2 regions of the Streptomyces sp. NPDC058678 genome follow, and region 2 is predicted to be linked to the other one. Evidence: riboswitches for the same ligand, from Rfam matches in the RefSeq annotation. Region 2 holds a riboswitch; the other holds the start of a gene.
The links. Region 2 has a riboswitch for cyclic di-AMP ahead of ACFWWR_RS18690 (M23 family metallopeptidase). Riboswitches for the same ligand answer to the same signal wherever they lie in the genome.
Positions count from the first base shown of each region.

Region 1: another riboswitch for cyclic di-AMP. It lies ahead of ACFWWR_RS16970 (hypothetical protein); the one in region 2 lies ahead of ACFWWR_RS18690 (M23 family metallopeptidase).

Region 1 is NZ_JBHXSG010000016.1:25,075-40,127, forward strand. Features, by position in the region: gene ACFWWR_RS16900 (helix-turn-helix transcriptional regulator) at 1-688, opposite strand, end outside; gene ACFWWR_RS16905 (helix-turn-helix transcriptional regulator) at 685-1,695, opposite strand; gene ACFWWR_RS16910 (5'-nucleotidase) at 1,850-2,065, shown strand; gene ACFWWR_RS16915 (hypothetical protein) at 2,062-2,397, shown strand; gene ACFWWR_RS16920 (pyridoxamine 5'-phosphate oxidase family protein) at 2,630-3,043, opposite strand; gene clpB (ATP-dependent chaperone ClpB) at 3,176-5,773, shown strand; gene ACFWWR_RS16930 (hypothetical protein) at 5,831-6,322, opposite strand; gene ACFWWR_RS16935 (YbjN domain-containing protein) at 6,481-7,008, shown strand; partial or broken gene ACFWWR_RS16940 (ATP-binding protein) at 7,173-7,641, opposite strand; gene ACFWWR_RS16945 (DUF397 domain-containing protein) at 7,586-7,729, shown strand; partial or broken gene ACFWWR_RS16950 (hypothetical protein) at 7,810-8,408, shown strand; gene ACFWWR_RS16955 (pyridoxal phosphate-dependent aminotransferase) at 8,420-9,622, opposite strand; gene ACFWWR_RS16960 (hypothetical protein) at 9,955-10,638, opposite strand; gene ACFWWR_RS16965 (hypothetical protein) at 12,012-12,167, opposite strand; cyclic di-AMP (ydaO/yuaA leader) riboswitch at 12,612-12,822, shown strand; gene ACFWWR_RS16970 (hypothetical protein) at 12,830-13,069, shown strand; gene ACFWWR_RS16975 (pentapeptide repeat-containing protein) at 13,501-15,053, shown strand, end outside.
Region 2 is NZ_JBHXSG010000018.1:117,305-132,357, reverse strand. Features, by position in the region: gene ACFWWR_RS18740 (D-arabinono-1,4-lactone oxidase) at 1-1,228, shown strand, start outside; gene sepH (septation protein SepH) at 1,680-2,732, shown strand; gene ACFWWR_RS18730 (sulfurtransferase) at 2,806-3,657, opposite strand; gene ACFWWR_RS18725 (VOC family protein) at 3,952-4,755, shown strand; gene ACFWWR_RS18720 (thymidine kinase) at 4,863-5,480, opposite strand; gene ACFWWR_RS18715 (alkaline phosphatase family protein) at 5,547-6,749, opposite strand; gene ACFWWR_RS18710 (DUF5998 family protein) at 6,749-7,336, opposite strand; gene ACFWWR_RS18705 (GNAT family N-acetyltransferase) at 7,409-10,255, opposite strand; gene ACFWWR_RS18700 (HPr family phosphocarrier protein) at 10,434-10,715, shown strand; gene ACFWWR_RS18695 (GntR family transcriptional regulator) at 10,842-11,534, opposite strand; gene ACFWWR_RS18690 (M23 family metallopeptidase) at 11,816-12,580, opposite strand; cyclic di-AMP (ydaO/yuaA leader) riboswitch at 12,593-12,760, opposite strand; gene ACFWWR_RS18685 (M16 family metallopeptidase) at 12,977-14,380, opposite strand; gene ACFWWR_RS18680 (M16 family metallopeptidase) at 14,377-15,053, opposite strand, start outside.

The sequences.
Region 1 (15,053 bases), on a different contig from region 2:
CCGGGATGAAGGCCACCACACGGTCGACGATGAGGATGCGCTCCGTCACCTCGTCCAGGGAACGGGCTTCCACGTCACCCCGCAGTTCTTCGTAGCGGCGCAGGACGGTCGGCGCGTGGCGGAGGGTGTGCTGGTAGAGCGTGCGGATGCGGCCGCCACGATCGAGCAGAGCCTGGTCGCGGACCACCGCCTCGTCGATGACCCCGGGGGTCAGGCGGGTGTGGCTCGTGTGCGGCTGGATGGCGAGGAGCTCGCCCGAGGTGTCGGCCATGGCCTGGGCTATGGCCCGCCTGATGCGGTCGAGGCCGCTGAGGACGGTGACCGAGGGGGTGCTCCCGGTTCCCGTGCCGCGGCCGTCGATCCGCATCAGCGGTTCGAACATGTCCGCCAGCCGCTGCTCGCGCCTGCGCTCGTCCGCGATGCGTTCCTCGGCGGTCCGCAGCATCCGGTGCAGGGCGACGGCCGGAGCGACGGGCTCCAGCCGGTTCAGGTCCGCCACGGCGGGGTGCAGGAGCCCGAAGTCGACCAGACAGGGCGCCGCTTCCGCGTCGGCCGCGCTCACGTGCCCTTCGCGCAGGGCAGTCTCGTACAGCTCCCTCGCCGCCACGCACAGGTCTTCCACGCCGTGTTCCCGGTGCGGCGCGCCCACTTCCTCCGTCGTCGTCGCAGGCGTGTGGGCCTCGCTCACGGATGACCGTCTTCCTTCGGGCCCGCGTGATCCTGGTCCAGGATCCCCGACTGTGCGATGAGGAAGCCGAGTTGTGCCCGGCTCCCGCTGCCCAGGGCCGCGGCGAGCTTGGCGATGTGGGCGCGGCAGGTGCGGACGTTCATGCCGAGGCGCCTTGCGATCGCCTCGTCCACGTGGCCGTCGATGAGGAGCTTGGCGATGGTCCGCTGGACGCCCGTGATGCCCTCGGGCGTCGATTCGTACCGGACCTCGTCCATGAGGGGGGTCGCTCGCTGCCAGAGCTGCTCGAAGACCTTGGTGAGGTACTGCACGAGACCGGGGTGGCGCAGTTCCAGGGCGACCGTCCGGTCGTCCTGTGCGGGGATGAAGGCGACCGTGCTGTCGCAGATGATGAGCCGCTCGATGAGTTCCTCGAGCGTGCGGATCTCCACCTTGGCACCGGCCATCTGGTCCATGTAGGCGTAGGTGCTCTGGCTGTGCCGGACCGTGTGCTGGTAGAGGGTGCGCATGGAGATGCCGCGCTCGATCAGCGGCTTGCTGCGCTTCAGCGCCTGGCTGAGGATGTGCTCCGGCCGGCTGCCGCCGGGCTGGACGGTCAGGACCTCGGTGCGGGCCTCGGCGATCGCCACGTCGAGCGCCGAGTGGATGCGGTCGATGCCTTCCAGCACGGTGATGGCGTGCGTGGTCGCGGGTTTCTGGGCACTGATCTCCAGGAACGGCTGGAAGGTTCCGGCGAGGTCGAGGGTGAGCCGACGTCGGTCCTGGATCTCGCGTTCCAGGGGCTGGAGTTGCTGCGCCAGCACGACGGACGGCGGAACCGGGCGGAGCCACTGTGCGTCGTCCGGGTCGGGGTGGAGCAGCGCGAACTCGAGCAGACACGGGGCAGGTTCGACCTCACGGCGAGAGACGCGTCCTGCGCCGAGGGCGGTGGCATAAATACGCGCACCTTCCGCGCATAGGTCGGCTATGCCATGCGGATGTGCCCCTTTTGTGCTCTTCGATGGCAAATCTCCACCCCCCAGGGTCCTGAACGTGCAGGAACATGATGCATCTCTTGTGTGGCATTGACGTGCCTGAATGAGCCATCGTCTTGTTTCACGGGGGAGAGGAAGCCATCAAGTGAGGACGAAGCCGACTATGAAAAAGAGAATGCTTCGCTCGGTGCTTGCCACTGCCTTCGTTGTTGCGCTGGCCAGCGGTGCGGCCGGTCCTCTCGACGTCGGCTGGGCGAGTCCCACTGGAGAGGCGAGCACGGCCGCGGTGAAGGACGTCGGCTGGTCGACCGTCGCCGGTGGCAGTGGCGACGTCGGCTGGGGGGTCACCCTCGGTGCCAGTGATGACGTCGGCTGGTCCACCCCGGCGGACGCGGACGCATGACCACTCCACCCGACGACCGCTCCTTCCGCCGCGAAATGGCCACCGCCTACCGCTCCGGCTGGCACTTCATCGACCTCGTCACCGCGATCCCCCACGCCGGTGACTCGTTGATGGTGACCGTCTTCGGTGAGCCGGTCGTCGTGACGCGGGACGAGGACGAGGACGTACGGGCCTATCGGTGTCTGCGGCGGCCCCGGGGCGCGCCGCAGCCCGTGCGGTGTGCCATCCGGTACGGAATGATCTTTGTGAACCTGGACCAGCGGGACCATCGACTGGTGGAGCAGGACGCTCCGCCACAACGGACCATCTCAGCCACCCCCCGCAGTGCCTGACGCGATTCCCCCGTCGTAACAGATCGCTCAGGTGCTTCCCCCCGCAGCGGCGTCACCGTGACCTGAACACGGTGACGCCGCTGCAGTTTGGGGACATTTACGGGTCTCGGGCGAATCCGTGTGTGGCCGAAAGTGATCGATCTTGCGTGCGGTGCGGACCCCGGCAGCTCTGTGCGGGTCCTGGAGGGCCTCCGAGGCCCACCGCCCGGTCCTTTCGGCGGCGGGGCCCTCCTCAGCCGCGCCCCATCGCCCGCGTCAGCTCGATCTCGATGACCACGCGTGTCGGGTTCGGGCGCGGTGGGTGCCCGTAGCGCTCCTCGTAGCGGCGCTCCGCCTCCGCGACCCGTTCCGGCCCCGTGCGGACGAACGCCCGGCCCTCCAGGGTGGCCCAGCGGCGGCCGGCGACCTGGCAGACCGCGACTAGGGCGCCCGCCGGGCCCGCCGCCAGGATGTTGCGCACCTTCGTGCTGCCCTTGTCCGTGATCACCCGAGCGAGCCGGCTCTCCGGGTCGTATGTCACTCCGACCGGAACCACGTGCGGGCTGCCGTCGGGGCGGGGTGTCGTCAGGGTGCACAGGTGCCGTTCGCGCCAGAAGCTGAGGTACGGCGCGTCCGGGGCACCCGGGTCCTGGGGATGTGCGGCCATGCCACCGAACCTAGCCGTCCGGAGCCTCCCCGTGGCCACCTTGAGTGGAATAGACTCAAGTTTGTGTAGGTTAATTGAGTCAGTGTGACGGGACGGCTGACGCAAGGACGCCAGGAGGAGGAGACAGCGAACGTGGACGCCGAGCTGACCAACCGGAGCCGGGACGCCATCAACGCGGCCGGCAACCGGGCCGTGACCGAGGGGCACCCCGACCTCACCCCGGCCCACCTGCTCCTGGCCCTGCTCCAGGGCCAGGACAACGAGAACATCGTCGACCTGCTGGCCGCCGTCGACGCCGACCAGGCCGCCGTGCGGGCCGGCGCGGAGAAGGCGATCGCCTCGCTGCCCAGCGTGACCGGGTCCACCGTCGCGCCCCCGCAGCCCAACCGCGAGCTGCTCGCCGTGATCGCGGACGCCCAGGAGCGGGCCAAGGATCTCGGGGACGAGTACCTCTCCACCGAGCACCTGCTGATCGGCATCGCCGCGAAGGGCGGCCCGGCCGGCGACGTACTCTCCGGGCAGGGGGCCACGGCGAAGAAGCTGTCGGAGGCCTTCCAGAAGGCAAGGGGAGGACGCCGCGTGACCACCGCCGATCCGGAGGGCCAGTACAAGGCCCTGGAGAAGTTCGGGACCGACTTCACCGCCGCCGCGCGGGAGGGCAAGCTCGATCCCGTCATCGGGCGGGACCAGGAGATCCGCCGGGTGGTGCAGGTGCTGTCCCGCCGGACCAAGAACAACCCCGTGCTCATCGGCGAGCCCGGCGTCGGCAAGACCGCCGTGGTCGAGGGGCTCGCTCAGCGGATCATCAAGGGCGACGTGCCCGAGTCCCTCAAGAACAAGCGGCTCGTCGCGCTCGACCTCGGCGCCATGGTGGCCGGAGCCAAGTACCGCGGTGAGTTCGAGGAGCGGCTGAAGACCGTCCTCGCCGAGATCAAGGACTCCGACGGACAGATCATCACCTTCATCGACGAGCTGCACACCGTCGTGGGCGCCGGCGCCGGCGGGGACTCCTCGATGGACGCCGGGAACATGCTCAAGCCCATGCTCGCGCGTGGTGAACTGCGCATGGTCGGCGCCACCACCCTGGACGAGTACCGAGAGCGCATCGAGAAGGACCCGGCGCTGGAGCGCCGCTTCCAGCAGGTGCTGGTCGCCGAGCCGAGCGTCGAGGACACCATCGCGATCCTCCGCGGCCTCAAGGGGCGCTACGAGGCCCACCACAAGGTGGTGATCGCGGACAGCGCGCTGGTCGCGGCCGCGACCCTCTCCGACCGGTACATCACCTCCCGCTTCCTCCCCGACAAGGCCATCGACCTGGTCGACGAGGCGGCATCCCGCCTCCGCATGGAGATCGACTCCTCGCCCCTCGAGATCGACGAACTCCAGCGTGCCGTCGACCGGTTGAAGATGGAGGAGCTCGCGCTGGTCAAGGAGACCGACCCCGCCTCGCGCGAGCGCCTGGAGCGGCTGCGCCGCGATCTCGCCGACAAGGAGGAGGAACTGCGCGGCCTGACCGCCCGCTGGGAGAAGGAGAAGCAGTCCCTCAACCGCGTCGGTGAGCTGAAGGAGAAGCTCGACGAACTGCGCGGGCAGGCCGAACGCGCCCAGCGCGACGGCGACTTCGACACCGCCTCCAAGCTGCTGTACGGCGAGATCCCCACCCTGGAACGGGACCTGGCGGCCGCCTCGCAGGCAGAGGAGGAGGCATCCAAGGACACCATGGTCAAGGAGGAGGTCGGCGCCGACGACATCGCCGACACCGTCGCCGCCTGGACCGGCATCCCCGCCGGACGCCTCCTGGAGGGCGAGACCCAGAAACTCCTGCGCATGGAGGAGGAGCTGGGCCGTCGCCTCATCGGCCAGACGGAGGCCGTGCAGGCGGTGTCGGACGCGGTACGGCGCACCCGCGCCGGCATCGCGGACCCCGACCGCCCCACCGGCTCCTTCCTCTTCCTCGGCCCCACCGGCGTCGGCAAGACCGAACTCGCCAAGGCACTCGCCGACTTCCTCTTCGACGACGAGCGGGCCATGGTCCGCATCGACATGAGCGAGTACGGCGAGAAGCACACCGTTTCGCGGCTCGTCGGCGCGCCCCCCGGTTACATCGGCTACGAGGAGGGCGGCCAGCTCACGGAGGCGGTGCGGCGGCGGCCGTACAGCGTCGTCCTGCTCGACGAGGTCGAGAAGGCGCACCCGGAGGTCTTCGACATCCTCCTCCAGGTGCTGGACGACGGCCGCCTGACGGACGGCCAGGGCCGAACGGTGGACTTCCGCAACACGATCCTGGTCCTCACCTCGAACCTGGGCAGCCAGTTCCTGGTCGACCCGATCACGAGCGAGGCGGAGAAGAAGGAGCAGGTGCTGGAGGTGGTCCGGTCCTCCTTCAAGCCGGAGTTCCTGAACCGGCTCGACGACCTGGTCGTCTTCTCGGCCCTGTCCAAGGACGAGCTGAGCCGGATCGCCCGCCTCCAGCTCGACCGCCTCACCCAGCGGCTGGCCGAACGCCGCCTCACCCTGGAGGTCAGCGACGAGGCCCTGGCCTGGCTCGCCACCGAGGGCATGGACCCGGCCTACGGCGCCCGGCCCCTGCGCCGCCTCGTCCAGACCGCCATCGGCGACCGCCTCGCCAAGGAGATCCTCTCCGGCGAGGTCAAGGACGGCGACACGGTCCGGGTGGACGTGTTCGGGGACGGCCTGATCGTCGGGCCGGCGACCGGCAAGACGCTCTGAGCGGACGGACGACACGGGCGGGGATGCCGGCCTTCCCGGCCCCCGCCCGGGTCACGGTCACAGCGTGAACGCCACGAACCGCACCCGGGACCAGTCGGGCCCGTCGTGAGTGATGTCCACCTGTACGGCGCCGTGGTCGCCAAGCTCCCCGGGGCCCAGGTTCAGGCAGAGGTCGGCCGTGGCCTCGCCGCACTGCGACGTCCGCGGCTCGGGCCCGCCTCGGTACGTGGCCGCCAGCCAGTCCCGCACCTGGTCGCGGGGCATACGGAAACGGGCGTCGTAGCGGGTGTCGATGCCGGACTGCACCTCGCAGGCGGCGTCGTCCGCGCCGGAGGGCAGCTTCGCCCCGCCGAAGGCCAGCGCCTCGGCGCACGGTGCCTTCTCGACCCCCGTCCGCACGGTGTCGTCCGTGAACAGCCACAGGACGAGCAGCACGAGCGCTCCGGCCACCAGCAGGGCCGGTAACGCCAGGATCGCCGCGAACACGCCCCAGCGGGTCCTGCCGGGCGTTCGCGGCTCCGTCGCGGGTTCGTCGCCGCTCCGCGTCATGAGTTCCCCTCCGTCGGGTACCCGTCGGTACCTGCTTCCTGCTTTCCGCTTCTGCTGACCGGATCATGTCAGCCCAGGGCTGACAGACTCGCCGGGGCTTGCCACCCCCCTCCCCGCATGGGGGAGGATGGCAGGATCCGTACGAAGGGAAAATCACGGTGACCATCGACCCGTCCTCGATTCCGAACTTCGGGGGCCAGCCCGAGCCGCAGCCGCAAGGACCGGCGGGCCCCGTCGTCCCGGATCAGGACCTCGTGAAGCAGCTCCTCGACCAGATGGAGCTGAAGTATGTCGTCGACGACGAGGGAGACCTCGCGGCGCCGTGGGAGCAGTTCCGTACGTACTTCATGTTCCGTGGTGAGGGAGACCAGCAGGTCTTCTCGGTGCGGACGTTCTACGACCGCCCCCACAAGATCGACGAGAAGCCTCTGCTGCTGGAGTCCATCGACGACTGGAACCGGCGCACCCTGTGGCCCAAGGTCTACACGCACACGCATGACGACGGCACCGTCCGTCTGATCGGCGAGGCGCAGATGCTGATCGGCACCGGCGTCAGCCTGGAGCACTTCGTGTCCTCCACGGTCAGCTGGGTGCGGGCCGCCATCGAGTTCGACAAGTGGCTCGTCGAACAGCTCGGCCTCGAGCAGGAGGTCAACGACGCGGAGAAGCCCGAAGAGGACGAGTAGGTCCTCCCGGGCCTTAGCGGTCCGTAGCGCCCGTAGCGGCGAAGGAGAGCCCGGCCAGGGCGCCGACCACCACGGTCGCGTGCCAGGGCCGGGCTCTCGCCGTCCGAAGGGGGCGCCCCCCCTTCCCGGTGGTCTCCGCGCGGCGGCCGCGCCGCCATCAGCTCTCACGGGTGAGTCGCTGCCTCGACGGCTACCTCCGCCCGTACCGTCTTGCCTACGGGCGGGCGGCGCCGACCCCCAGCGCACGGCCAGGACGTCCAGGAGGAGCAGCCCTCGGCCGGACTCACCCTCGGGGGACGACGAGGGCGGCACCGCGGGCGGCCGCTTCGCGGAGGCGGCGTCCGCGACCTCGATGTGAACCAGGCCCGCCGCCGCGTCGAGAGCGAGCCGGAGACCGAAGTCGCGTCCGCGGACTCGGCCGTGCTGTACGGCGTTCGCGGTGAGTTCGCCGACGAGGAGGCCGACCGTGCACGACGCGTCCGACGCCGGCGGGTAGCCCCACTCCTCCATGCGCCGGACGGCGCGGTGCCGGGCGAGTTGCGCACCTCGCGGTGAGCTGCAATCAGGAAGGGGGCGACTGCGTGGAGGTGGCCGACGGGTTCCGGGGGCCGTCGTCCCCGTCCGTGACAGCAAGGTCCCGCACGGTCCGGGGTTCTGCTTCGAGGCCGCCTCCTGGACCGCCTTCATAGGCGAGTTGAAGGCCGGGCACCGCCGTCCCTGAGGCGGCCGGCCCCCGGCCGCCGTCCGCGTTCCGGGCTCCCCGGGCCCTTGTCCGCGAGGGTCCGGCGGGCCACTGACCTCCTGAAAGAACCGGGAGAAAGAACTACCCGCCCACCCGCCCTCCCCGACTTCACGGTGATCTCCAACGCCCTCGCCCAGCGACGCGGAAGCGCGGTCACGGTCGGCGTCGCGGCGTACATCTCCTCGCTGCCCGACGGCTCCTCCGTGACCATCACCACCCTGTGCGAGCACTTCAGCGAGGGGGAGATCCTCATCTCGCGAGCGCTCAGGGACTTGGAAGCGGCCGGATTCCTGGAGCGCCGCCGCGAGCGAACGCCCACCGGGCAGGTCCGTACCCGAACGTACTTCTACGACGTACCCGGCGGTGGCCCGGATCCGGACCCGGACGGGCCTCCGGGACTGCCGAAGCCGCCCCGCCCCCGGAAGTCGCTGCAGCCGAGAAAGCCCCGCCCGTTTCGGCAACCACCACCGAAGCGGCGCCCGCCCCCGCCCGGGACCAGCCGCAGAAACCGGCGTCACTCTCCGACGCCGACCCCCAGGCAGTCGCCGTTCTGACCTCGCTCCGCCGCGTCGATCCGCGTCTCGTCCTGTCCGAGCAGGAGGCCGTGCGTCTGGCGCCGGCCGTCGGACAGCGGCTCGCGGCCGGTGTCGGACCCTCCCACGGTCCGTCTCAGCCCGCCAGCGTCTTGAGCCGGGTCACCGCCTCCTCCAGCACGGTCGTCTTCTTGCAGAACGCGAAGCGGACGAAGGGCGCGCCCGCGTCCCGGTGGTCGTAGAAGACTGCGTTCGGGATGGCGACGACGCCCGCGCGCTCGGGCAGCGCGCGGCAGAAGGCGAAGCCGTCCTTCTCGCCCAGGGGGCGGATGTCGGTGGTGATGAAGTAGGTGCCCGCGGGCCGGAACACCTCGAAGCCCGCCTCCGTGAGGCCCGTGGCCAGCAGGTCCCGCTTCGCGAGCATGTCGTCACGGAAGGCGGTGAAGTAGCTGTCGGGGAGCGCCAGCGCCTCGGCGACGGCGTGCTGGAAGGGCCCCGACGCGACGTACGTCAGGTACTGCTTCGCCGAACGCACCGCGCTGACCAGCCCCGGGGCGGCCGTCACCCAGCCCACCTTCCAGCCGGTGAACGAGAACGTCTTGCCGGCCGAGCCGATCGACACCGTCCGCTCGCGCATCCCCGGGAAGGTGGCGAGGGGCACGTGCTCGGCCTCGCCGAAGACCAGGTGCTCGTACACCTCGTCCGTCACCACGAGCAGATCGCGCTCGACGGCCAGCTCGGCGATCGCGGTGAGCTCCTCGCGGGTGAGGACCGTGCCGGTCGGGTTGTGCGGGGTGTTGATCAGCAGCAGCCGGGTGCGGTCGGTGACGGCGGCGCGCAACTCGTCGAGGTCGAGGCGGAAGGTGGCGCCTTCCTCGTCGACGTGGGGGCGCAGCGTGACCGGCACGCGCGTGCCGCCCGCCATCGCGATGCAGGCCGCGTACGAGTCGTAGTACGGCTCGAGGGCGACGACCTCGTCACCCGGCTCGACCAGCGCGAGCAGCGCGGCGGCGATGGCCTCCGTGGCGCCGGCCGTGACCAGTACCTCGGTGTCGGGGTCGTACGACAGGCCGTACCGGCGTTCCTGGTGGGCGGCGATCGCGGTACGCAGCTCCGGGACGCCCGGGCCCGGCGGGTACTGGTTGCCGCGGCCGTCGCGCAGGGCCCGTACGGCCGCCTCCCTGATCTCCTCGGGCCCGTCCGTGTCGGGGAAGCCCTGGCCCAGGTTGATCGACCCGGTTCGCAGGGCGAGGGCGGACATCTCGGCGAAGATCGTCGTCCCGAACTCGGCGAGCCGGCGGTTGAGGAGGGGGCGTGCGCTGGAGGTCATGCCGGTCATCCTGCGCCCAAGCTCTGGAGTTCCTCAACTCACCTTCGGGGATGGGCGCCTGTGCTGGTGAGCGGTGCACCGTCTCTGAGCAGGGGGAGGACTGTCGTCGACTGTCGTCATCTGTCGTCGTGGGCCGCCCTCGGACGGCCCACAGACGGCCCGGCGGCCCACCTCGAAATGAGAGACCCGAGACCCGAGCGTCCCATCCGAGCCTCTTGGGTCGTTGGCGTCTCGCAGCCGTCCGGCACCCAAATGCTCACGGCGACGGAGCTTGGACGAGACCCGGCAGAGTGATCAGGCGGAAGATCGAGGATTTCCGACTGTGTCTAATGGTGCCGATGCTACTCGGAAGCGGGAAGGAGCAAGACTTCAGGCTCCACAATGAGCCCCCGGTCTTGAAATGACTCAAGCTGACGCATGGGCTGGAAGAACTTTTCTTCCAGCCGTTGCCGAATCTCGGCCTCGCTGTAGCCGGCCTGAAGCAGAAGAGCTACGAAGTCACTCACGGCATCTACTTCCGCCTTCGTCGCGGCAGCCACAAGTTGACGCTTTTCGGTTTCGTTGCGATAGGAGTAGTCTTTCTTGCGCTCGTGCCTATCATTGAGGTATTCGCGAATCTGCTGGAGGGGATTCAATACGCCCAGGAACTCCCATACTCCCGGGGAGTCAACGTGTGCCGACATGAACACCAAGCGGTGAGTAGTGGCTAGATAATCAGGAATATAATCGCCAGTATAGACGCGCTCTGGGGCGCGGCTGCGAGGTCCCAAAGCGAGCGCTACGGCTCCTCTGATTTCGCCGATTTCGGAATATGCAGCATTTAGGGCTTGGAGGAGGCTGCACAGGTCATCGACGGGTATTCCGGATTGGCTCTCGAACCTAAAGACACCGAATTGCGTGTCTGTCGCTGAGGCCTCGTCCTCGTCCTCGTACGCGTAGTCCTCGTACTCCTCCTCCTCGTCCTCATATGCATTCTCTTCTTCCGGCTCTTCTTCTTCTGCTTCTCGATGTGGGTGCGTAGCCATGGCGACCTCCTACTGGCGCAGACAGGGCACACTTTACTGGCGACGCCAATGGGGTGCGATTTCAGAGAATTATCGCTAGGCCGAATGGCTGAATTGGTCCCTCGACTTGCCTTCGGGAATTGGCACCTGCGCCGGTATCTGACGTCCCGCCCCTGAGCAGGGGGAGAGTGGTCGGCAACTGTCGTCGTCGGCTGCCCTCGGACGGCCCCGGCTGAGCCGGGGCCGTCTGGGTCTTTTAAGCTCAGCCCCCTCGATGCGAACTATCGGCGAGGCGGTCACTGAGGTCTTTTCGGCTCGCCATCGGTGGTCCTGCGGCAGGTGGCGGTCGGCCGCGGTCGGTGTGGTTGCTGTACTTCGCTGCTGTACCGCACCCATTGCGGCCACCTGCTGGGCTGACGAGCTGCCCGAGACGCCGCCATGGCCGGGCCACATCAGTGCCCTGATGACCCGAGCAGCAACGCCGACGGTCGGTCGGGCCGTAGCACATGCATGGATTGGGCCCTTCACGTACCACAGCGACCCCGAGAAACGACTCGTCATGGCACGTCGCTATTACACAATCCCCCCGCATTCGCCATCGCAGCAGACATACGCCTCGCCATCGAAGGTAAGGATTTCACAATCCTGCGTCGAAGCACCGCCGTCAAATCTCCGCGCGGGGGGAGTGGACAGTGCGTCCAGCCGAGCGCGAGCCAAGGAGGACTGCATCCGAGAATACAGACCCAAAAAGAACGCCACGTCCTGTCGCAATTCACTGGGCCACTTGAACGTGACCTTGACAAGAGGGTGTTCGTGGTCTTTGCATCTGATATTTCTCAGATGAGCGAAAGATTCAACTATCTCGATCGGAAGCGACAGCCAGTCCTCACACGAGAGTGACGTTGTGAAGCTCACAACCGACGAGGACCCTTCAACAGTCTTCACCATGCCAACAATTGACATTTCTTTAGGGTCGGGCAATTCGCCAGTCGACAGCTTGGCCAGAAATTCCTCAGGGCTATGATCGCGCATCCGAAGCACTTCCAGTTCTACTGGCTACGTAGAGGGTGATACCGCTGCATCGGGGCATGCGATAATTCTGCTTCCAGGCTAGTCCGACTCCCCCTGGTGTGCATCTTCACCAGTCTGGGTCGACTTTCGGGGGCCAGATCCCAGTTACGGGTATCGGGACCCTGATTGCGAGTTACGCGTAGGTTCCCGCCACGGCCACGCCCACGGACGCGCCCACGACGGCCGCCACCTGCTTGCATCCGCCTGATCCCCAACCGGGCAGGCCACGGACGGGGGCCGTTCTCACGCGCACTGCCCGTCAATCACCGTGGTTCCCCGTCAGTTCCCGGCCCATCGGGCACGGTAGGGGCACAGCGGGGGTGCTAGGCCTTCAACGCTCGACGGAGCAGACAGATGATCGCTACTCGCTCGCCTGTAATGGCCTTACCTTCGCCGACCGAGAGGTGCTCCAAGCGCCATCCCTCGCGCTCGATGTCCTCGATCTGATCATTGACCCCGGTCAGCGCACCCGTGGTCATCGAGGCGTTCGTAGGGGTTCACGGGCCAGGTCGGAGGGGGCGCGCGTACGGCGGTGAACAGTGGCGGCCGCCGGCGTACTGGACAAAGACCAGGACAACGAGCCGAAGCTGAAGGCTCCGGAAAGGGACTGTACGATCCGTACGTTTTTTGCTGCCGTTCCCTGCATGCCGAAAACGGGAATCTGAATCAAGGCGCACCATCCACGTGCCCGTATCACCAGGTCGGCTAGCCCGCCTGATCTCAGTGCGCCCGCGCCTCGTTCGCATCTTCACACCTGACGGAACATCAACTCCAGGTTGACCAAAAGGGGATTGATCGTTTTTCACTGCCGAACAGGCTGGTGGTGACCATCCCCACCAAACGTCCGGTTTCGTTGGGACTTTCGAGGTGGCGTGCGTCACGATCTCTTCCACGACAAGCCCCCGTCACAGGCGACGGGGCCATCTGAGCGGACGCCGAGTCCTGCTGCTGCCCGGATGCTCTGTCGACAGGAGTGGATCGGCAGGAGTGGAGGACCCAAGCACGACGGGTCGCCGGAGCGGTCACGCCATGACCGAACGAGCAGCCCTTGGGGTGAAGCCGCGTCAGCGGCCGGGCAACTTCGCCAGCCCGAATCCGACAGGTCATCCTTCACAGGCGGCTGACGAAGGCTGAGCGAGCCATGACGGCAACGCAGAACAACCCGCAACTCTCGGGGCCCGGGAACGAGTCCTCGAGGAACAGGAAGACGGAAGCCGTGATCACGGTCCTGGTCGCGATCATCGGCGGATGCTTCGCGGGCATCCTCCGTCGAACGATGGAGGGGGTCTCGTACTACGAGGCCATCAGCACAGGGGCTCTAGCTGCACTCGGGCTGGGCGGTTTCATCTTCGTGGTCTTGACCTACGTCAACAGGTCTTGATCAAGAGCACATCGGCGGTCGGCTAACCTCCACCACCCTTCGGAGGCGCCAACGGGAAGGTCTGATCTTCACGGTGATCCTGTAGGAGACGCGGACAGGTTGAGAGAGGTCTTGGCATCCAGACCAGGACCTCTCTTTTTTATGATTGCGCTCGGTGAGCGCCGCCAGCATCGCGTATGATCGCGGCCCCTCTGCTCGAAGACGACAGGCGGAGGGCCGCGGTTTTCAAGAGCGTCGCACTGAGATGTACGGAAACCGTCCTGACCTGCAAAGACGGTCATTGAGGGCCTCAATGCCCAGTCTTTGGCCCACGCATAGCCCACTGAGGGGAGGATCTCCCCACTCTGGCCTTGAGTCTGCTTCCCTTGATCAGACTGTCCGAGATGGCGCAACTCCCGGACACCTCTGCGCGGATGAGGTACCGATAGGGCATGAGTGATCCGTCGTCGACTTCCCAGCCTCCAGACTGGCCTCACTGCGGATTCAGGGCCAACTCTCCTGACGATCCCATTGGGTGCCGTGGCCACGTCGCGGGGACCTACGATGCATGTCTCGCGCACCTGGAGCCAGGTGAATACCACGATTTCCTGTCCTCGCTACGTCCTGGCGACGATATCGACCTACGTGGAACTCGCTTCGCCGGGTCGATGCTTCGCGATCTGCTCCACGCCACCGAAGACGAAGAATCTAATGCACGTATACGCCTCGCCAATTTCGAAGAGTGCACCTTTGAGGGGAATATCGATTTTAGCGATTCACTTTTTGAGCATTTAGCGCTCTTCAATAGATGTAAATTTCGAGGGCTGGCGGACTTTAATCGAGCGACCTTTCAAGGCGGAAGCATATTTGCAGAATCTGAATTCACTCGCGCGAGTTTCGTGCGTGCCATCTTTCAAGGTGTAGGGCATTTCAAAGAGTGCACGTTCGGCAATGCAGACTTCACCGAGACGACGTTTCAAAGTTTCGCGCAATTTGACGATTCAGAGTTCCTTGACACTTGCACCATAACGGCCACCTTTGAAGATGACGCCACATTTATCCAAATTAAAAGCGCCAAGGAGATCGACTTCTCATACTCGTCCTTTAATGGCGCGGCCGCATTCGCCAGATCCGAGTTCACCGGGCAAGTCAAATTTGATTCGGTCAGATTCGTGCGCCAAGCCAGGTTCGACGGCGTCTCTTCATCGGGTCCGGGTGCACTCTCTGTCCACAGTGCGCAATTCACTGAATCGTGCATCTTCACTGGCGCCAGCCTGCAATACGCAATTTTCGAGAATACCACTTTTGGGTCGCGCGCGGATTTCAACGACTGCTCATTTTCAGATAGAGCGAACTTCGCCGGTTGCAGGTTCCGCCGAGACTTTAACCTGAAGGGTAGCGTATTCACTAAATCTCGAACATTGGGTCCAATATCTTGCGCAAGAACCGCAGATCTATCGCTCACCACATTCTGTGAGCCATGGATATTTCTTGGGGCAACAAAGAATATCGATCTCAGAATGGCGCGATGGGAAGCTATCGCTTCCGTTCGAATATCGTCCGGAATAGTCGATCTATCGGACGCAGTAATAACTCAACCGTTTTCCATATCCCTTAGTGGAGTGTCTACATCTGATACTGATGCATCCGGCGTTCAGATTGCGTCCCTGGCGGGAGTCGATTGCACTTTCCTGACCGTGTCAGATGTCGACCTTTCAGCCTGTGCGTTTGTTGGCGCAAGGAACCTGGATCTACTACGACTTGAAGGCAATCGCACATTTGGCGCCCCGCCACTCGGACGCCGATGGCGCTCGGGATTCCCTTTCAAATGGACGCAGCGAAACGTCATCAACGAAGAACGCCAGTGGCGCGCGCTTCCTGACCGTCCGGCTCATCTCCGTAGAGGATGGGAAGTCCTTCCTCAAAGGCAGCCGACCGCTCCTAACCTCGCTTCGCTCACCATCGTCTATCGTCAGCTACGCAAGGCCAGGGAGGACGCGAAAGA
Region 2 (15,053 bases):
CGTCGAGGAGCTGTCCGAGGCGGTGCGCAGGGCGGCCGAGGACGGCCTGAAGGTGAAGGCCGTCGGCACCGGGCACTCCTTCACGTCGATCGCCACCACCGACGGTGTGTTGATCCGTCCTCAACTGTTGACCGGCATCCGCAACATCGACCGGGACGCCATGACGGTCACGGTCGAGGCCGGCACCCCGCTCAAGAGGCTCAATGTGGCACTGGCCCGCGAGGGCCTGTCGCTCACCAACATGGGCGACATCATGGAGCAGACGGTCTCCGGGGCCACCAGTACCGGCACCCATGGCACCGGGCGCGAGTCGGCCTCCATCGCCGCCCAGATCAAAGCCTTGGAGCTGGTCACCGCGGACGGGGCGGTGCTCGCCTGCTCCGAGAAGGAGAACCCCGAGGTCTTCGCGGCCGCCCGCATAGGGCTGGGCGCGCTCGGCATCGTCACCGCGATCACCTTCGCCGTGGAGCCGGTCTTCCTGCTCACGGCGCGCGAGGAGCCGATGCCCTTCGACCGGGTGGTCGCCGAGTTCGACGAACTGTGGGCGGAGAACGAGCACTTCGAGTTCTACTGGTTCCCGCACACCGACAGCACCAACACCAAGCGCAACAACCGCAGCGCGGGTCCGGAGCGGCCGGTGGGGCAGCTCGCGGGCTGGTTCGAGGACGAGTTCCTCTCCAACGGCGTCTTCCAGGCCGCCCAATGGGTCGGCCGCGCGGCGCCCGCCACGATCCCGACGATCGCGCAGATCTCCAGCAAGGCCCTGTCCGCGCGGACCTACACGGACATCCCCTACAAGGTCTTCACGTCACCCCGCCGGGTGCGCTTCGTGGAGATGGAGTACGCCGTCCCGCGCGCGTCCGTGACCGAGGCACTGCGCGAACTGAAGACGATGGTCGACCGGTCCGGCCTGCGGGTCAGCTTCCCGGTCGAGGTGCGCACCGCGCCGGCCGACGACATCACGCTGTCCACGGCGTCGGGCCGCGACAGTGCGTACATCGCCGTCCACATGGTCAAGGGGACGCCCTATCAGGCGTACTTCACCGCCGCGGAGCGGATCCTGACCGCGTACGAGGGCCGGCCGCACTGGGGCAAGGTGCACACGCGGGACGCCGAGTACTTCGCCGGGGTCTACCCCCGCTTCGGCGAGTTCACCGCCCTGCGGGATCGGCTGGATCCAGAGCGCCGGTTCCAGAACGACTACCTGCGACGGGTGTTGGGGTCGTAGCCGAGATACCGGGGGCACGGTTGCGCGAGAAGGAGACGTACGGCCGAGAGCGATAGGTTCCGTTTCTGGTGATTGCGTGAAGTACGCCACGTCCAAGATCCGGAGAACCGCGCCGCGGCGGCCAAGTACCGTCCCCCGTCCGAAGTTCGCCAGCGCGCCAATCCACGCACGTGGCCCGAATGGAGTACTGTTGCGAGCCCTGGGTCAGGTCTCCCGCCTGGGCGTCCGTGGCCTTCAAGGACCGCCGGGAGGGAGCCAGTTGCACAGGGTGACGGAGTTGGTCACTTAGCGTTGCGAATAGGTAACCGTGCCATAACGGCGGTCCCGGGCCTGTGCCCGACACGCCGGGCAACTCGGCAAGGTTGTGGCAGGCTGCACCCGGGCAGGCCACACTCGACTAGCGGAAGCAGCGACGCACGTGACGTCGGCAGGCACCACCCGGGAGGTCCCCATGCCCGAACTGCGTGTCGTGGCCGTCTCGAATGACGGCACACGGCTGGTGCTGAAGGCTGCGGACAGCACGGAGTACACGCTTCCGATTGACGAGCGTCTGCGCGCCGCCGTTCGCGGCGACCGTCCCCGCCTTGGCCAGATCGAGATCGAGGTGGAGAGCCATCTCCGCCCCCGTGACATCCAGGCACGTATACGCGCCGGTGCGACCGCGGAAGAGGTCGCACAGATGGCCGGCATCCCCGTCGATCGCGTACGGCGCTTCGAGGGTCCCGTGCTGGCCGAGCGCGCGTTCATGGCCGAGCGCGCCCGGAAGACTCCGGTGCGCCGCCCCGGCGAGAACGCGGGGCCGCAGCTGGGCGAGGCCGTCCAGGAGCGGCTGACCCTGCGCGGGGCCGAGAAGGACAGCGTCCAGTGGGACTCGTGGCGCCGTGACGACGGCACCTGGGAAGTCCTGCTGGTCTACCTGGTCGCGGGCGAACCGCACTCGGCGAGCTGGACGTACGACCCGCCCCGGCGGCTCGTCCAGGCCGTCGACGAGGAGGCGCGCTCGCTGATCGGCGAGTCCGACGACCTCGCGGCCTCGCCGGAGCCCAGCTTTCCCTTCGTACCGCGCATCGCACGGCTGCCGCGCGACCGGCCGCTGGACCGTGCCCTCGACCGGGAACGGCCCAGCCTGCCCGCGCCGCCGCCCGAGGCCCCCGAGGAGACCGCGACCGCGAGCGCCGGCGAACGGGACTCGCTGACCAGCCTGTTGGAGGCGGTGCCGAGCTTCCGGGGCGACCTGGTGGTCCCGGAACGCCCGTCGGAGGACCCCGAGGCGGAGGAACCCGCCCCGGAGCCCGAGAGTGAGGAGCCCCCGGCCCCAGCGGCCTCGGCCGGGTCCGCCTACGCGGACGTCCTCATGCCCCGTTCCGTCGGCAGCCACCGCGACCGTCTCATCGGCTCCACCGATCGCCAGGCAGAGGCGGACGGCGTCCGCCCGGGGCGCCGGGCGGCGGTCCCGAGCTGGGACGAGATCGTGTTCGGGACGCGACGGAAGAAGCAGGAGTAGTCGGCCGTACGACATGCGGTACGACATCGGGAGGGGCGCGCGCCGGTCGGTGCGGGCCCCTCCCGTCGTGCGCCTACTGCGGGTCGGGCCCCACGGCGACGGGACGCGACGGGTCCGACGACCACTCCGACCAGGAGCCGACGTAGAGCGCGGCCGGGATGCCCGCCACGGCCAGCGCCAGTACCTGGTGCGCGCCGGAGACTCCGGAACCGCAGTAGACGCCGACCTCCGAACCGTCGGTGGCGCCCAGCGCCTTGAAGCGCTCGGTCAACTCCTCGGCGGGCAGGAAGCGTCCGTCCGTGGCCACGTTGTCCGTGGTGGGCGCCGAGACGGCGCCCGGAATGTGCCCGCCGACTCGGTCGATCGGCTCCACGTCACCCCGGTAGCGCTCGCCCGCCCGTGCGTCCAGCAGTACGCCGGAACGCGCCAGCGCCGCCGCACCGTCCGCGTCGAGCAGGCCCCGCGCGCCCGGCTCCGGCCGGAAGTCCCCCGCGGCCGGCTCGGGCGTCTCCACCGACAGCTCACCCTCCCAGGCCGGCAACCCGCCGTCGAGGACGCGCACGTTCGGGTGACCCGTCCAGCGCAGGAGCCACCAGGCTCGGGCCGCCGCCCAGCCTTGTCCGCCGTCGTAGACGACCACCGGCGTCCGGGACGAGACGCCCGCACGGCGCATGGCGGCGCCGAACTCCGCGAGGTCGGGCAGCGGGTGCCGGCCTGCGGTGCCGGGCCTGGCGGCGAGCTCCCGGTCCAGGTCGACGTAGACGGCGCCGGGGATGTGTCCGGCCGCGTACTCGGCTCGGCCGTCGAAGGAGGGCTCTCCGGCCGCCTTGGCCAGACTCAGCTGCCAGCGGACGTCGAGCACGACCGGCGGCTTGACTGCCGCCAGGTCGCTCGCGAGTTCGGATGCGGAGATGATGGCGTTCATGGCCACCATCCTCGCGCACGGGGTGGCCGCATCGTTCGTGTCCGGCTACTCTGCTCGGCCGGACAGACCCGGTCACGAGGCGTACGGGATCGGGCACATGCTGTACAGCCGATCGCCACCCGTCGGTCATCGCGCGGAACGGCCACGGGACCGCGCGGCGGGCGTTCTCCGGTCACGGGCCGGCGGACGGCGGCGCGCCCGGGGGCGGGGCACCACGACGGGTGCGAGCATCGGCACGGGGTCCGTCAGAGCGGAAGCGACACGGCACCGCGAGGGGCCGAGGAGAGAGTGACGATGACCGAGGCAAGGGGGTCGTCCGGCCCGAACGGCGAGACACCCGCCCGACACGCGCCCGGCGCGCCCTGCTGGGTGAGCCTGATGGTGCACGGAATGGCGGCGACCCAGGAGTTCTACGGCTCCCTGTTCGGCTGGGAGTTCCAGCCGGGTCCGCAGCAGCTCGGTCCCTACGTCCGGGCACTGCTCGACGGACACGAGGTGGCCGGCATCGGCCAACTGCCCCCCGACCGCCACCTTCCGATCGCCTGGACGCCCTACCTCGCCTCCGACGACGTGGATCTGACGGCTGAAACGGTACGCCTGTGCGGCGGCACGGTCGGCGTGGGGCCGCTGGACGCGGGTGACGCCGGGCGGCTGGTGATCGGTTCCGACCCGGCGGGCGCGGTCTTCGGCGTGTGGCAGGCGTCGGCCCACCTCGGCACGTCCATCGCCGGGGTACCGGGCACCCCGGCCTGGCACGAACTCCTGACCTTCGAGTCCACGAGCGTCGCCAAGTTCTACGAGACGGTGTTCGGTTACGAGGAAGAGCCGGTCGTGTCCGCCGACTCGGACTACGTCACCCTGCACATCGCGGGCCGCTCCGTCGCCGGCATCCGCGGCGTGGGCAGCGCCCTGCCCCGCGACCGTGGCCCGCACTGGACGACGTACTTCGAAGTGGCCGACACGGACGACGCGGCCGACCTCGTGACGGACCTGGGCGGCCACGTCCTCGAGCCGCCGCACGACAGCGCACACGGGAGGGCGGCCACGGTGGCGGATCCCGAGGGTGCGCGGTTCTCGCTGATCCACGGGGTGCGCTGAGGCGGGGGGTGCGCTGAGGCCGGGAGTGCCGGCCGTCCCTGTCGGACGGATCGCCGAACAGGAAGGCTACGGCGAGCTGTTGGCGGCGGTCGGGGTGCCGTGCGGGCCTAGTGGGCGAAGGCCACCGAGGAGCTGGTCATCCGGCGGCGGTGGTGGCGTCGGCACAGCACCTCGTAACCGACCTCCGCCGCCGGGCGGTTCACATCGCCCACGACGACCTGCTCGCCCTCCACCACCATCTCGCCGCCCAGGGTGCGGGCGTTGTGCGTGGCACGCGCCCCGCACCAGCACATGGCCTCCACCTGGAGCGCCTCTATCCGGTCCGCCAACTCGATCAGGCGCTGGGAGCCGGGGAACAACTTGGTGCGGAAGTCGGTGGTGATGCCGAAGGCGTAGACGTCCAGCCCCAGGTCGTCCACCACTTCCGCCAGTTGGTCGATCTGCTCGGAAGAGAGGAACTGCGCCTCGTCCACGATCAGGTAGTCGACCTTGCAGCCCCGCTCGATCTCGGCCACGACGTAGCCCAGCAGGTCCATGTCCGGTCCGGCCTCGACCGCCTCCGTCACCAGGCCGAGCCGCGAGGAGAGCTTCCCCTCGCCGGCGCGGTCGTCGCGGGTGAAGATCACGCCCTGGAGGCCACGGGCCGAGCGGTTGTGCTCGATCTGGAGAGCCAGCGTGGACTTCCCGCAGTCCATCGTTCCGGAGAAGAACACCAGCTCGGGCATGGCGAGTCGAGCACCTTTCAGCACAGGGGACACAGGGGACACAGGGGACACAGGGGGAGTAAAGCGTCAGGAGCGTACTTCGAGCAACGGGACCAGCTGCTCGGCAGGGGTCATCGAACCGTGGTTGCCGACCATCGCCGACTCCTTGGGCTCACGCTGCGAGGCGACGATGAGCACGTCGTCGCGGGCAGCGGCGACCACGTCGCCGAGCCGGCCGTACACCCGCTGCTCGACCTGGTCGGGCCGGCCGAACCAGCCCGCCGCGATCGCCTCGTCCCGCGAGGCCACCCAGAACTGCTCGCCGAGGACCTCGCGCCAGCAGGTCAGGACGTCGTTCTGGGCGCCGGGCACCGCGTACACGTGGCGGGCGCGGCCCTCGCCGCCCAACAGGGCGACCCCGGCGCGCAGCTCCCAGTCCTCGTCGAAGTCGATGCGGTGCTGCTCGTCGAAGGGGACGTCGATCATGCCGTGGTCGGCGGTGACGTAGAGCGCGGTGCGCGGGGGCAGCTGCTCGGCGAGCCGCTGGACCAGCCGGTCGACGTACATGAGCTGGCCGCGCCAGTTGTCCGAGTCGATGCCGAAGCGGTGGCCGGCGCCGTCGAGTTCGGCGTAGTACGTGTAGACCAGGGAGCGGTCGGCGGCCGCCAGCTGCTCGGCCGCGAGATCCATCCGGTCCTCGCCGGACAGCCGCCCGAGGAACGTGCCTCCGCTGAGGGCGACCTTGGTCAGCGGGGTGTTCTCGAAGGTCGGGGACGACACCTGGGCGGCGTGCACCCCCGCCTCGTGGGCCAGCTGGAAGACCGTGGGGTACGGCTGCCAGACCTTCGGCGAGGTCCAGGGCTGCCAGCGCAGCTGGTTCATCAGCTCGCCGGTGTCCGGATTGCGCACGGTGTAGCCGGGCAGGCCGTGGGCGCCGGGCGGGCGGCCGGTGCCGACGGAGGCGAGGGAGGTGGCCGTGGTGGCCGGGAAGCCGGTGGTGAGGGGCCGGCCGGTGCCACCGCGGGAGGTGGCGAGGAGCCCGGTCATGAAGGGCGCCTCGTCCGGGTGTGCCCTGAGCTGTTCCCAGCCGAGTCCGTCGATCAGGAACACGCAGTTCCGGTCGGCGGGCGTGAGCTCCGGGATGGCCGCGGTGAGGCCCGGTACGGCCATGCCCGCGGCCAGCGTGGGCAGCAGATCGGCGAGTGAGCCGGTGCCGTACTCGGGGGCGGGCGCCGAGTCGGGGGCGAGCGGCTGTGGGTGGTGGTCCCAGTCCGAGACGGGCTGTGCCATCAGCGGGTGACGTCCGCGGTCGCCTCGGAGATGGCCTGCGCGAAGACGAGCGCCTGGCGCACCGTCTCCGGGCCGTCCCCGGCCTCGCTCACACGCAGGCTCAGGTCGTCGGCCGTCGAACTGCCGGTGTAGCCGTGGTCGGCCTCGCAGTTGGGGTCGCCGCAGGCGGCGGGCTCCAGGTCGATGCGGGAGACGGCGCCCCAGCCGATGGTCAGCACGACCTCCCGCGGCGGCGTGCCCGGCACGTACTGCTCCGGGTTGGCGACGACGCGGCTGATCACGACCGACGAGATCCGGCCGAGCTTCACGGATTCGGTGGAGGTGGTGGCGTAGGGCGTCGGGGAGGTGGTGTCCGCGGCCTGCTCGTCGGTGTGGCTGACGATGAAGCGGGTCTCGGTGAGGACGAGAACGGTCACATGCCGCCGCACCTCGTTCTGGTCGAACGTCGTCTCCTGGTGGACCAGGTACGACCGGATGGTGTCGCCGCCCACGGCGGCCTCCACCGCCTCGGCCACGAGGGCCGGGTAGTAGCCGCTGCGTTCGATCGCCGCTCGCAGCCCCTGGGTCGTCGTACTGGTCTTGGCCATGACGTCCATCCTACGGGGAGCCACTGACTGCGAGGCACGCTCGCGGCGGTCTCGGGTCGGTCCGGTACGCCCTCAGTACGCGGGAAGCGTCCTCGGGCCGAGGTCGTCGCGGGCCGGCGGCGGCGCCAGCCGCACCGAGGCACCGAGGACACTCAGCCCGCGAGTGGCGACGACGACCGGCTCCAGGGTGACCGCGACGACCTCGGGATGGTCGTCGACCAGCCGCGACACGCGCAGCAGCAGTTCCTCCAGGGCCGGGGTGTCGACCGGGGTGGATCCGCGCCAGCCGAACAGGAGCGGCGCCGTCCGGATCGACCGGACCAGCGAGGTCGCCTCCCGGTCGGTGACCGGAACCAGCCGGTGCGCCATGTCCCCGAGCAGTTGCGAGGCGGCCCCGGCGAGCCCGAAGGACAGTACGGCGCCCGCCGCCGGGTCGATGACGGCCCTGACAACGGTGTCGACTCCGCGGGGCGCCATCCCCTGCACCACCGGCCGCAGCTCCTCCGGTGTTCCGAACAACTCGATCAACTCGGTGTAGGCGCGCCGCAGTTGCTCCTCGTCCGCGAGATCCAGGCGTACGCCGCCCAGGTCGGCGCGGTGTCGCAGGTGCGGGGCGGTGGCCTTGAGGGCGACCGGGTAGCCGAGGGTGCGGGCGGCGGCGACGGCGTCCTCGGGGGTGCGTGCGGGCAGCGCAGGGTGGACGTGCATGCCGTACTTCCCGAGCAGCTCGCAGGTCGCCTCGGTACCGAGGGTGAGCCCCTGCCCACGCGCGAGGAGCCCTCCGATCAACTCGGCGGCCCCCTTCTCGTCGATGTCCTCATACTCGGGCACCTTGCCGGGCTCGGCGGCGTCCCGCCGCCACTGGGCATACTTGACGGCTTCGCCGAGGGCACGGACCGCTCGTTCGGCGGCGGGGTACGCGGGGATCAGGCGGGAGCCGCTCTCGGGGGCCGGCGCGTCGTCCACCGCCTTCGCGGCCAGTCGGTCCAGCGAGCGGAACGGGTGGTCACGGCCGACCGTGGCGGGCGCCGGCGAGCTCGCCCGGGGTGCGGTGCTCGCCGCGGCCGACAACGCCTCCGCCAGCCCTCCGAGCTCCACGTGCACCACCATGACCGGCTTCCCGGGCACCCGCTCCGCCGCCGATCTCAGCGCCTCCGCCAGCGCCGCGTCGCCGGGATACCCCTCCCCCACCGCCGGTATCGCGGTGACCACGACGGCGTCGCACGCGTCGTCCGCCAACGCCCGGGACAGCGCCCCGTGGAAGTCCTCCGGCGACGCCCCTGTCGTCAGGTCCAGCGGCGGCAACGGCCTGAGCCCCTCGGAGAGGCACGCGTCGTACGTGAGCAGCCCCAGCGACTCGGAGTTCCCGAGGATCGCCACCCGCGCCCCCTCCGGCAGCGGCTGGCGCGCGAGCAGCAGCCCGACGTCGACCAGCTCGGTGATCGTGTCGACCCGGATCACCCCGGCCTGCCGCAGCAGCGCGGACACGGTGGCGTGCGGCAACCGCGTCGCCCGTACGGCATGCCCCTGCGGAGCCGCTCCCCCGTGCCGTGCCCCCTGCACCACGACCAGCGGTTTCGCGGCCGCCGTACGCCGTGCGAGCCGCGTGAACTTGCGCGGGTTGCCGATCGACTCCAGGTACATCAGCGCCACGTCGGTGTCGGGGTCGTCGTACCAGTACTGCAGGACGTCGTTGCCGGAGACGTCCGCCCGGTTGCCGGACGACACGAACGTCGACACGCCGGTGACCCCGGTGACCCCGCCCCCGCGCCGGTGCAGTCGGGACAGCAGCGCGATGCCGATCGCGCCGGACTGGGAGAACAGCCCGATCCGGCCCGGCCGGGGCATCTCGGGAGCCAGCGAGGCGTTCAGCCGTACGTCCGCGGACGTGTTGATGATGCCGAACGCGTTCGGCCCGATGATCCGCATGCCGTACGCCCGCGCGTGCCGGACGAGTTCACGCTGCCGCTCGCGCCCCTCGGGCCCGCTCTCGGCGTACCCGGCGGAGAGCACGACCAGCCCCTGCACGCCGTGCGTGCCGCATTCCTCGACCACTTCGGGAACGTGCTCCGCGGGAACGGCGACGACCGCGAGGTCGACGGGCCCGTCGACCTCCCGGACCGACCGGTGGGCGGGCACCCCGGCGAGTTCCTTCTGCCCCTCGGGGAGTGCCTTGTTCACGGCGTGCAGCCGGCCGGTGAACCCGGCGTCCCTGATGTTGTCGAGGACGCTGCGGCCCACTCCGCCGGGCGTGCGGCCGACCCCGACGACGGCGACGGACCCGGGCATGAGCAGCCGTTGCACGGACCGCGCCTCGGCGCGCTGTTCGCGCGCGTACTGCACGGCGAGCGAGCGGTCCGTCGGCTCCAGGTCGAACTCCAGGCGGACGACGCCGTCCTCGAAGCTGCGCTTCTGCGTGTACCCCGCGTCCCGGAACACCTTGATCATCTTGGTGTTGGCGGGCAGCACCTCGGCGGCGAAACGGCGGATGCCCCGCTCACGCGCGACGGCCCCGATGTGCTCGAGCAGCGCGGAGGCGACCCCGCGTCCCTGGTGGGCGTCCTGGACGAGGAAGGCGACCTCTGCCTCGTCGGCCGGGGCCGCGGCGGGCATGCCGTCGGCGCCGATGCGGTCGTAGCGTACGGTGGCGATGAACTCGCCGCCGATGGTGGCCGCGAGTCCCACCCGGTCCACAAAGTCGTGGTGCGTGAAGCGGTGGACGTCCTTGGCGGACAGACGAGGGTAGGGCGCGAAGAAGCGGTAGTACTTCGACTCGTCCGACACCTGCTCGTAGAAGCTGACGAGGCGATCGGCGTCATCGACGGTGATGGGCCGGATGCGCGCGGTCCCACCGTCGCGCAGCACCACGTCGGCTTCCCAGTGGGCGGGGTACTCGTGCCGGTCCGACGAGGTCTGCATGGGCCCCAGAGTACGGCTCGCGTACGACAACGGCGCGAGGCAGTCTGTGGAGGACGTCAGCCGGACCGAGGCCGCGGTCCGACGACACACCGGGGCGGGACGAAGGACCGCTCCGGGCATGCTTCACGATATGGGAAACTGGTCTAGACAACCTTGATACACCGAAGGGCAGCATCACATGGCTGAGCGCCGCGTCAACGTCGGCTGGGCCGAGGGTCTCCACGCCCGCCCCGCTTCCATCTTCGTCCGGGCCGCCACGGCCGCAGGTATCCCGGTGACGATCTCCAAGGCCGACGGCAACCCCGTCAACGCGGCCTCCATGCTGGCCGTCCTCGGTCTGGGCGCCCAGGGCGGCGAGGAGATCGTCCTCGCCTCCGACGCCGAGGGCGCGGATGTGGCTCTCGACCGTCTGGCGAAGCTGGTCTCCGAGGGTCTCGAGGAGCTTCCCGAGACCGTCTGACCATCCAATTAAAGGTTGCAACGAAGGGCTCGTCCGAATTATCGGGCGAGCCCTTTGCATTTCCCGCTCGCGGGCAGCAGAAATAATCCCCCGCGAATTATCCCCTCTTTGTATACGGCGCTCGTGTTAATGCCGCAGGCCCGTCATGTTTACGGGATGTTGCGAGTTCCTCACACGGTCCGGCCGCTCCCCGCCGGGGAAGCGCAGTCGGTGCGCGGTCGTCGCGCGCTCCGTGTGCAGCGCCGTGAGTGCCCGCGCGCGTTCGCTGTCGCCGCGCGCCACCGCGTCCACGATCGCGCCGTGCTCCGCCCACGACTCGACGGGGTTGGCCGGCGCCTCCACCGCGTACATCCAGGCGATCTTGTGACGCAGCTGGGTCAGCATCGAGGTCATCGCGGCACTGCCGGAGGCCTGTGCGAGCGTCTCGTGGAACCAGCTCCCCAGGGAGCGCAGGTCCTCACTGTTGCCCCGCCTGGCCCGCTCCTGCCCCAGTCGCACGAGGCCGCGCAGCACCTTGAGATGGGCCTCGGTGCGCCGCTGGGCGGCCCGCGAGGCGCCGAGCGGCTCCAGGAGCATGCGCATCTCCAGCAGGTCGGCACCCTCCTGCTCGGTGGGTTCCGCGACGCACGCGCCCGCGTGCCGCCGGGTCACCACGAAGCCCTCCGCCTCCAGCGTGCGCAGGGCCTCCCGGACGGGGACGCGCGAGACGCCGTAGCGCCGCGCGAGCAGTTCCTCGGTGAGCCGGCTGCCGCGCTCGTAGACACCCGCGACGATGTCGTCACGGATCGCCGTGCATACCGAGTGCGCCGGAATACGCATGACCGACCTCCGCTTTAATCCCCGTGAAACGTCGACGATTGACGTGTGTTCAGCGACTCTATTGCAATCAGCGGGAATTTCCGATGGCGGGCCGGAATCCATGGATATTTTTTGGACAGACGGCCGTCCGAAACACCGAAAGCCCCGGCTCGGGAGCCGGGGCTTCGGGATGCGGACCAATGGTCGTCAGACGATCACGGGCGCGGGCGTCGGACGATCACGCCGTGCGGGCGTCAGACGTTCACGCCGTGCGGGCGTCAGACGTTCACGCCGTGCGAGCGTCAGACGTTCACGCCGTGCGAGCGGAGGTAGGCGACGGGGTCCATGTCCGAGCCGTACTCCGGGGTCGTGCGGGCCTCGAAGTGCAGGTGCGGGCCGGTGACGTTGCCGGTGGCACCGGAGAGGCCTATCTGCTGGCCCGGGGTGACCGTCTGACCGACGGAGACCGCGAGGGACGACAGGTGACCGTACTGGGTGTAGGTGCCGTCGTTCATCTTGATCACGACGTTGTTGCCGTACGACCCGCCCCAACCCGCCTCGACGACCGTGCCGGAGCCGACCGCGTGGACGGAGGTGCCGCTCGCGGCATGGAAGTCGACGCCGGTGTGGCTGCCGGAGGACCAGACGCCGCCGCCGGCCTTGTAGCCGGTCGAGATGTACGAACCGGAGATCGGGGCGACGTAGGAGTTGAGGCGCTTGCGCTCGGCCTCGCGGGCGGCGCGCTCCTTGGCCTCGCGGGCCTGCTTGGCCTCGGCGACGGCCTGCTTGCGCGCGGCCTCCTCGGCCTTCCGCTGCGCCTCCGCCTCATCGGCGGCCTGCTTCTGGGCGGCCGCCTGGGCGTCGATCTGGTCGGCGACCGAGTCGCCCATGGTGATGACGGGGGTGAGACCGGTCTGCTCGACGGCCGGTTCGGCGGCGAGCGCCGGGGCGGCCAGGGTGCCGATGACGCCGGTGGTGGTGAGCGCCGCGATGCCGGCGGCCCGGGCGGTGGTGCGCTTCATCCGGCTGGGACGCCGGTGCTTCCCGGTGGCGCAGGTGAACGCCATGTGGTGGCTGGTCCTTTCCTTCCTTCTCGCCTACCGGGTTAGCTGACGGGTTCGGAGCAGGAAGGTCTCCTACGGACCCCCTCGCGGTGCGCGCGGGCGTCCGATTCACCCCAGGGACTTATGGTTTGGGTCCCCGGCTCCCCAGGCTCGCGCCATGTGGGGACTCGGCGATGACTGTCCGGTGCCGCGGCTGCGGCGCACTGCCTGACGAACAGCCCGCATGACGCTAAGCGCGGCAACTTTCAATCCCCAAACGGATCACGGCTTTTGTAGCGCATGCCACAGGGCAGACAGGCAACCTCTCCCTCAATTCGGACATACAAGGGCCCTGGCGACTCTTGAGTCACCAGGGCCCCTTGGACGCGCGCGTGCGCCCACTTTGCCGCGCGCTTGCGACTACTCCGCCGGAACGACGGTGACTTCGCCGACGCCGAGGGCCTCCACGGGCTCCTTGATCTGCGCCGCGTCCCCGACGAGGACGGTCACCAGCCGGTCGACCGGGAAGGCGCTCACGGCCGCCGCGGTGGCCTCGACGGTGCCGGTCGCGGCGAGCTGCTGGTACAGCGTCGCCTGGAAGTCGTCCGGCAGGTGCTGTTCGACCTGGTCGGCCAGCGTGCCCGCCACCGCCGCCGCCGTCTCGTACTTCAGCGGGGCCACCCCGACGAGGTTCTGCACGGCGACGTCGCGCTCGGCGTCGGTGAGCCCCTCGGCGGCGAGGGTGCGCAGCACCGTCCACAGGTCTTCGAGGGCGGGGCCGGTGTTCGGGGTGTCGACGGAGCCGCTGATGGCGAGCATCGCGGCACCCGTGGCCCCGCCGGGGGAAGAGGGGGCGCTGGAGCGCATGACCTGCCCGAACGCCCGCACACCGTAGGTGTAGCCCTTCTCCTCGCGCAGGACGCGGTCCAGGCGGGAGGTGAGGGTGCCGCCCAGGCAGTACGTGCCGAGCACCTGCGCGGGCCACACGCGGTCGTGCCGGTCGGGACCGATACGGCCGATGAGCAGCTGCGTCTGGACGGCGCCGGGGCGGTCCACGATGACGACCCGCCCGGCGTCGTCGGCGGTCACCGGCGGCACGGGGCGGGGCTCGGCCGAGGAGCCGGTCCAGGAGCCGAGGGTGTCCCCGAGCAGCGCGTCGAGGTCGATCCCGGTGAGGTCGCCGACGACCACGACGGTGGCGGTGGCGGGGCGGACGTGCTTCTCGTAGAAGCCGCGTACGACCGCGGAGTCGATGTTCTCGACGGTCTCCTCGGTGCCCTGGCGCGGGCGCGACATGCGCGAGGTCGCCGGGAAGAGCTCCTTGGAGAGCTCCTTGGCGGCCCGCCGGGACGGGTTGGCCAGCTCGTGCGGGATCTCGTCGAGGCGGTTGCGCACCAGCCGCTCGACCTCGCTGTCCGCGAACGCGGGCGCCCTGAGGGCGTCGGAGAGCAGGCCCAGCGCCTTCGCGAGACGCGAGACCGGGACTTCGAGGGAGAGCCGTACGCCGGGGTGGTCGGCGTGCGAGTCGAGGGTGGCGCCGCAGCGCTCCAGCTCGGCGGCGAAATCCTCGGCGGAGTGCTTGTCGGTGCCCTCGGAGAAGGCCCGCGCCATGATCGTGGCGACGCCGTCCAGACCGGCCGGTTCGGCGTCCAGGGGCGCGTCCAGGATCACCTCGGCGGCGACGACCTGCTGGCCGGGGCGGTGGCAGCGCAGCACCGTCAGGCCGTTGTCGAGGGTCCCGCGCTGCGGCGCCGGGAAAGCCCAGGGCTTGGCGTCGCCGGCCTGGGGCTGGGGGTGGAATTCCATCGTGGCGAGCTCGGTCACCGGGCCGCCTCCTCGTTCTCGTCCTGGTCGGCGGGGGTTTCGGGGGCGATCGGCTCGTAGACGAGCACAGCGCGGTTGTCGGGGCGCAGGCGGGCCTTGGCGACCTCCTGGACCTCTTCGGCCGTCACGTCCAGCACGCGCTGTACGGCGGTCAGGGCGAGCTGTGGGTCGCCGAACAGGACGGCGTAGCGGCACAGTTCGTCGGCGCGGCCCGCGACCGTGCCGAGCCGGTCCAGCCACTCGCGTTCCAGCTGGGCCTGGGCCCGCTCCATCTCCTCGGCCGTGGGGCCCTCCTCGGCGAACCGGGTGAGCTCCTCGTCGATGGCGGCCTCGATCACCGGCACCTCCACATCACCTGAGGTCTTCACGTCCAGCCAGCCCAGGGAGGGCGCCCCGGCCAGCCGCAGCAGGCCGAAGCCGGCCGCCACCGCCGTACGGTCGCGTCGTACGAGCCGGTTGTAGATGCGCGACGACTCGCCGCCGCCGAGGACGGTGAGCGCCAGGTCGGCCGCGTCGCACGCGCGCGTGCCGTCCTCCGGGAGCCGGTAGGCGGCCATCAACGCGCGCGCGGGGACCTCTTCCTCCACGACCTCACGCAGCTGCTCCCCCATGACGTCGGGCAGCGAGCCGTCGCGGGGTACGGGCTTGCCGTCGTGCGGTGCGATGGACCCGA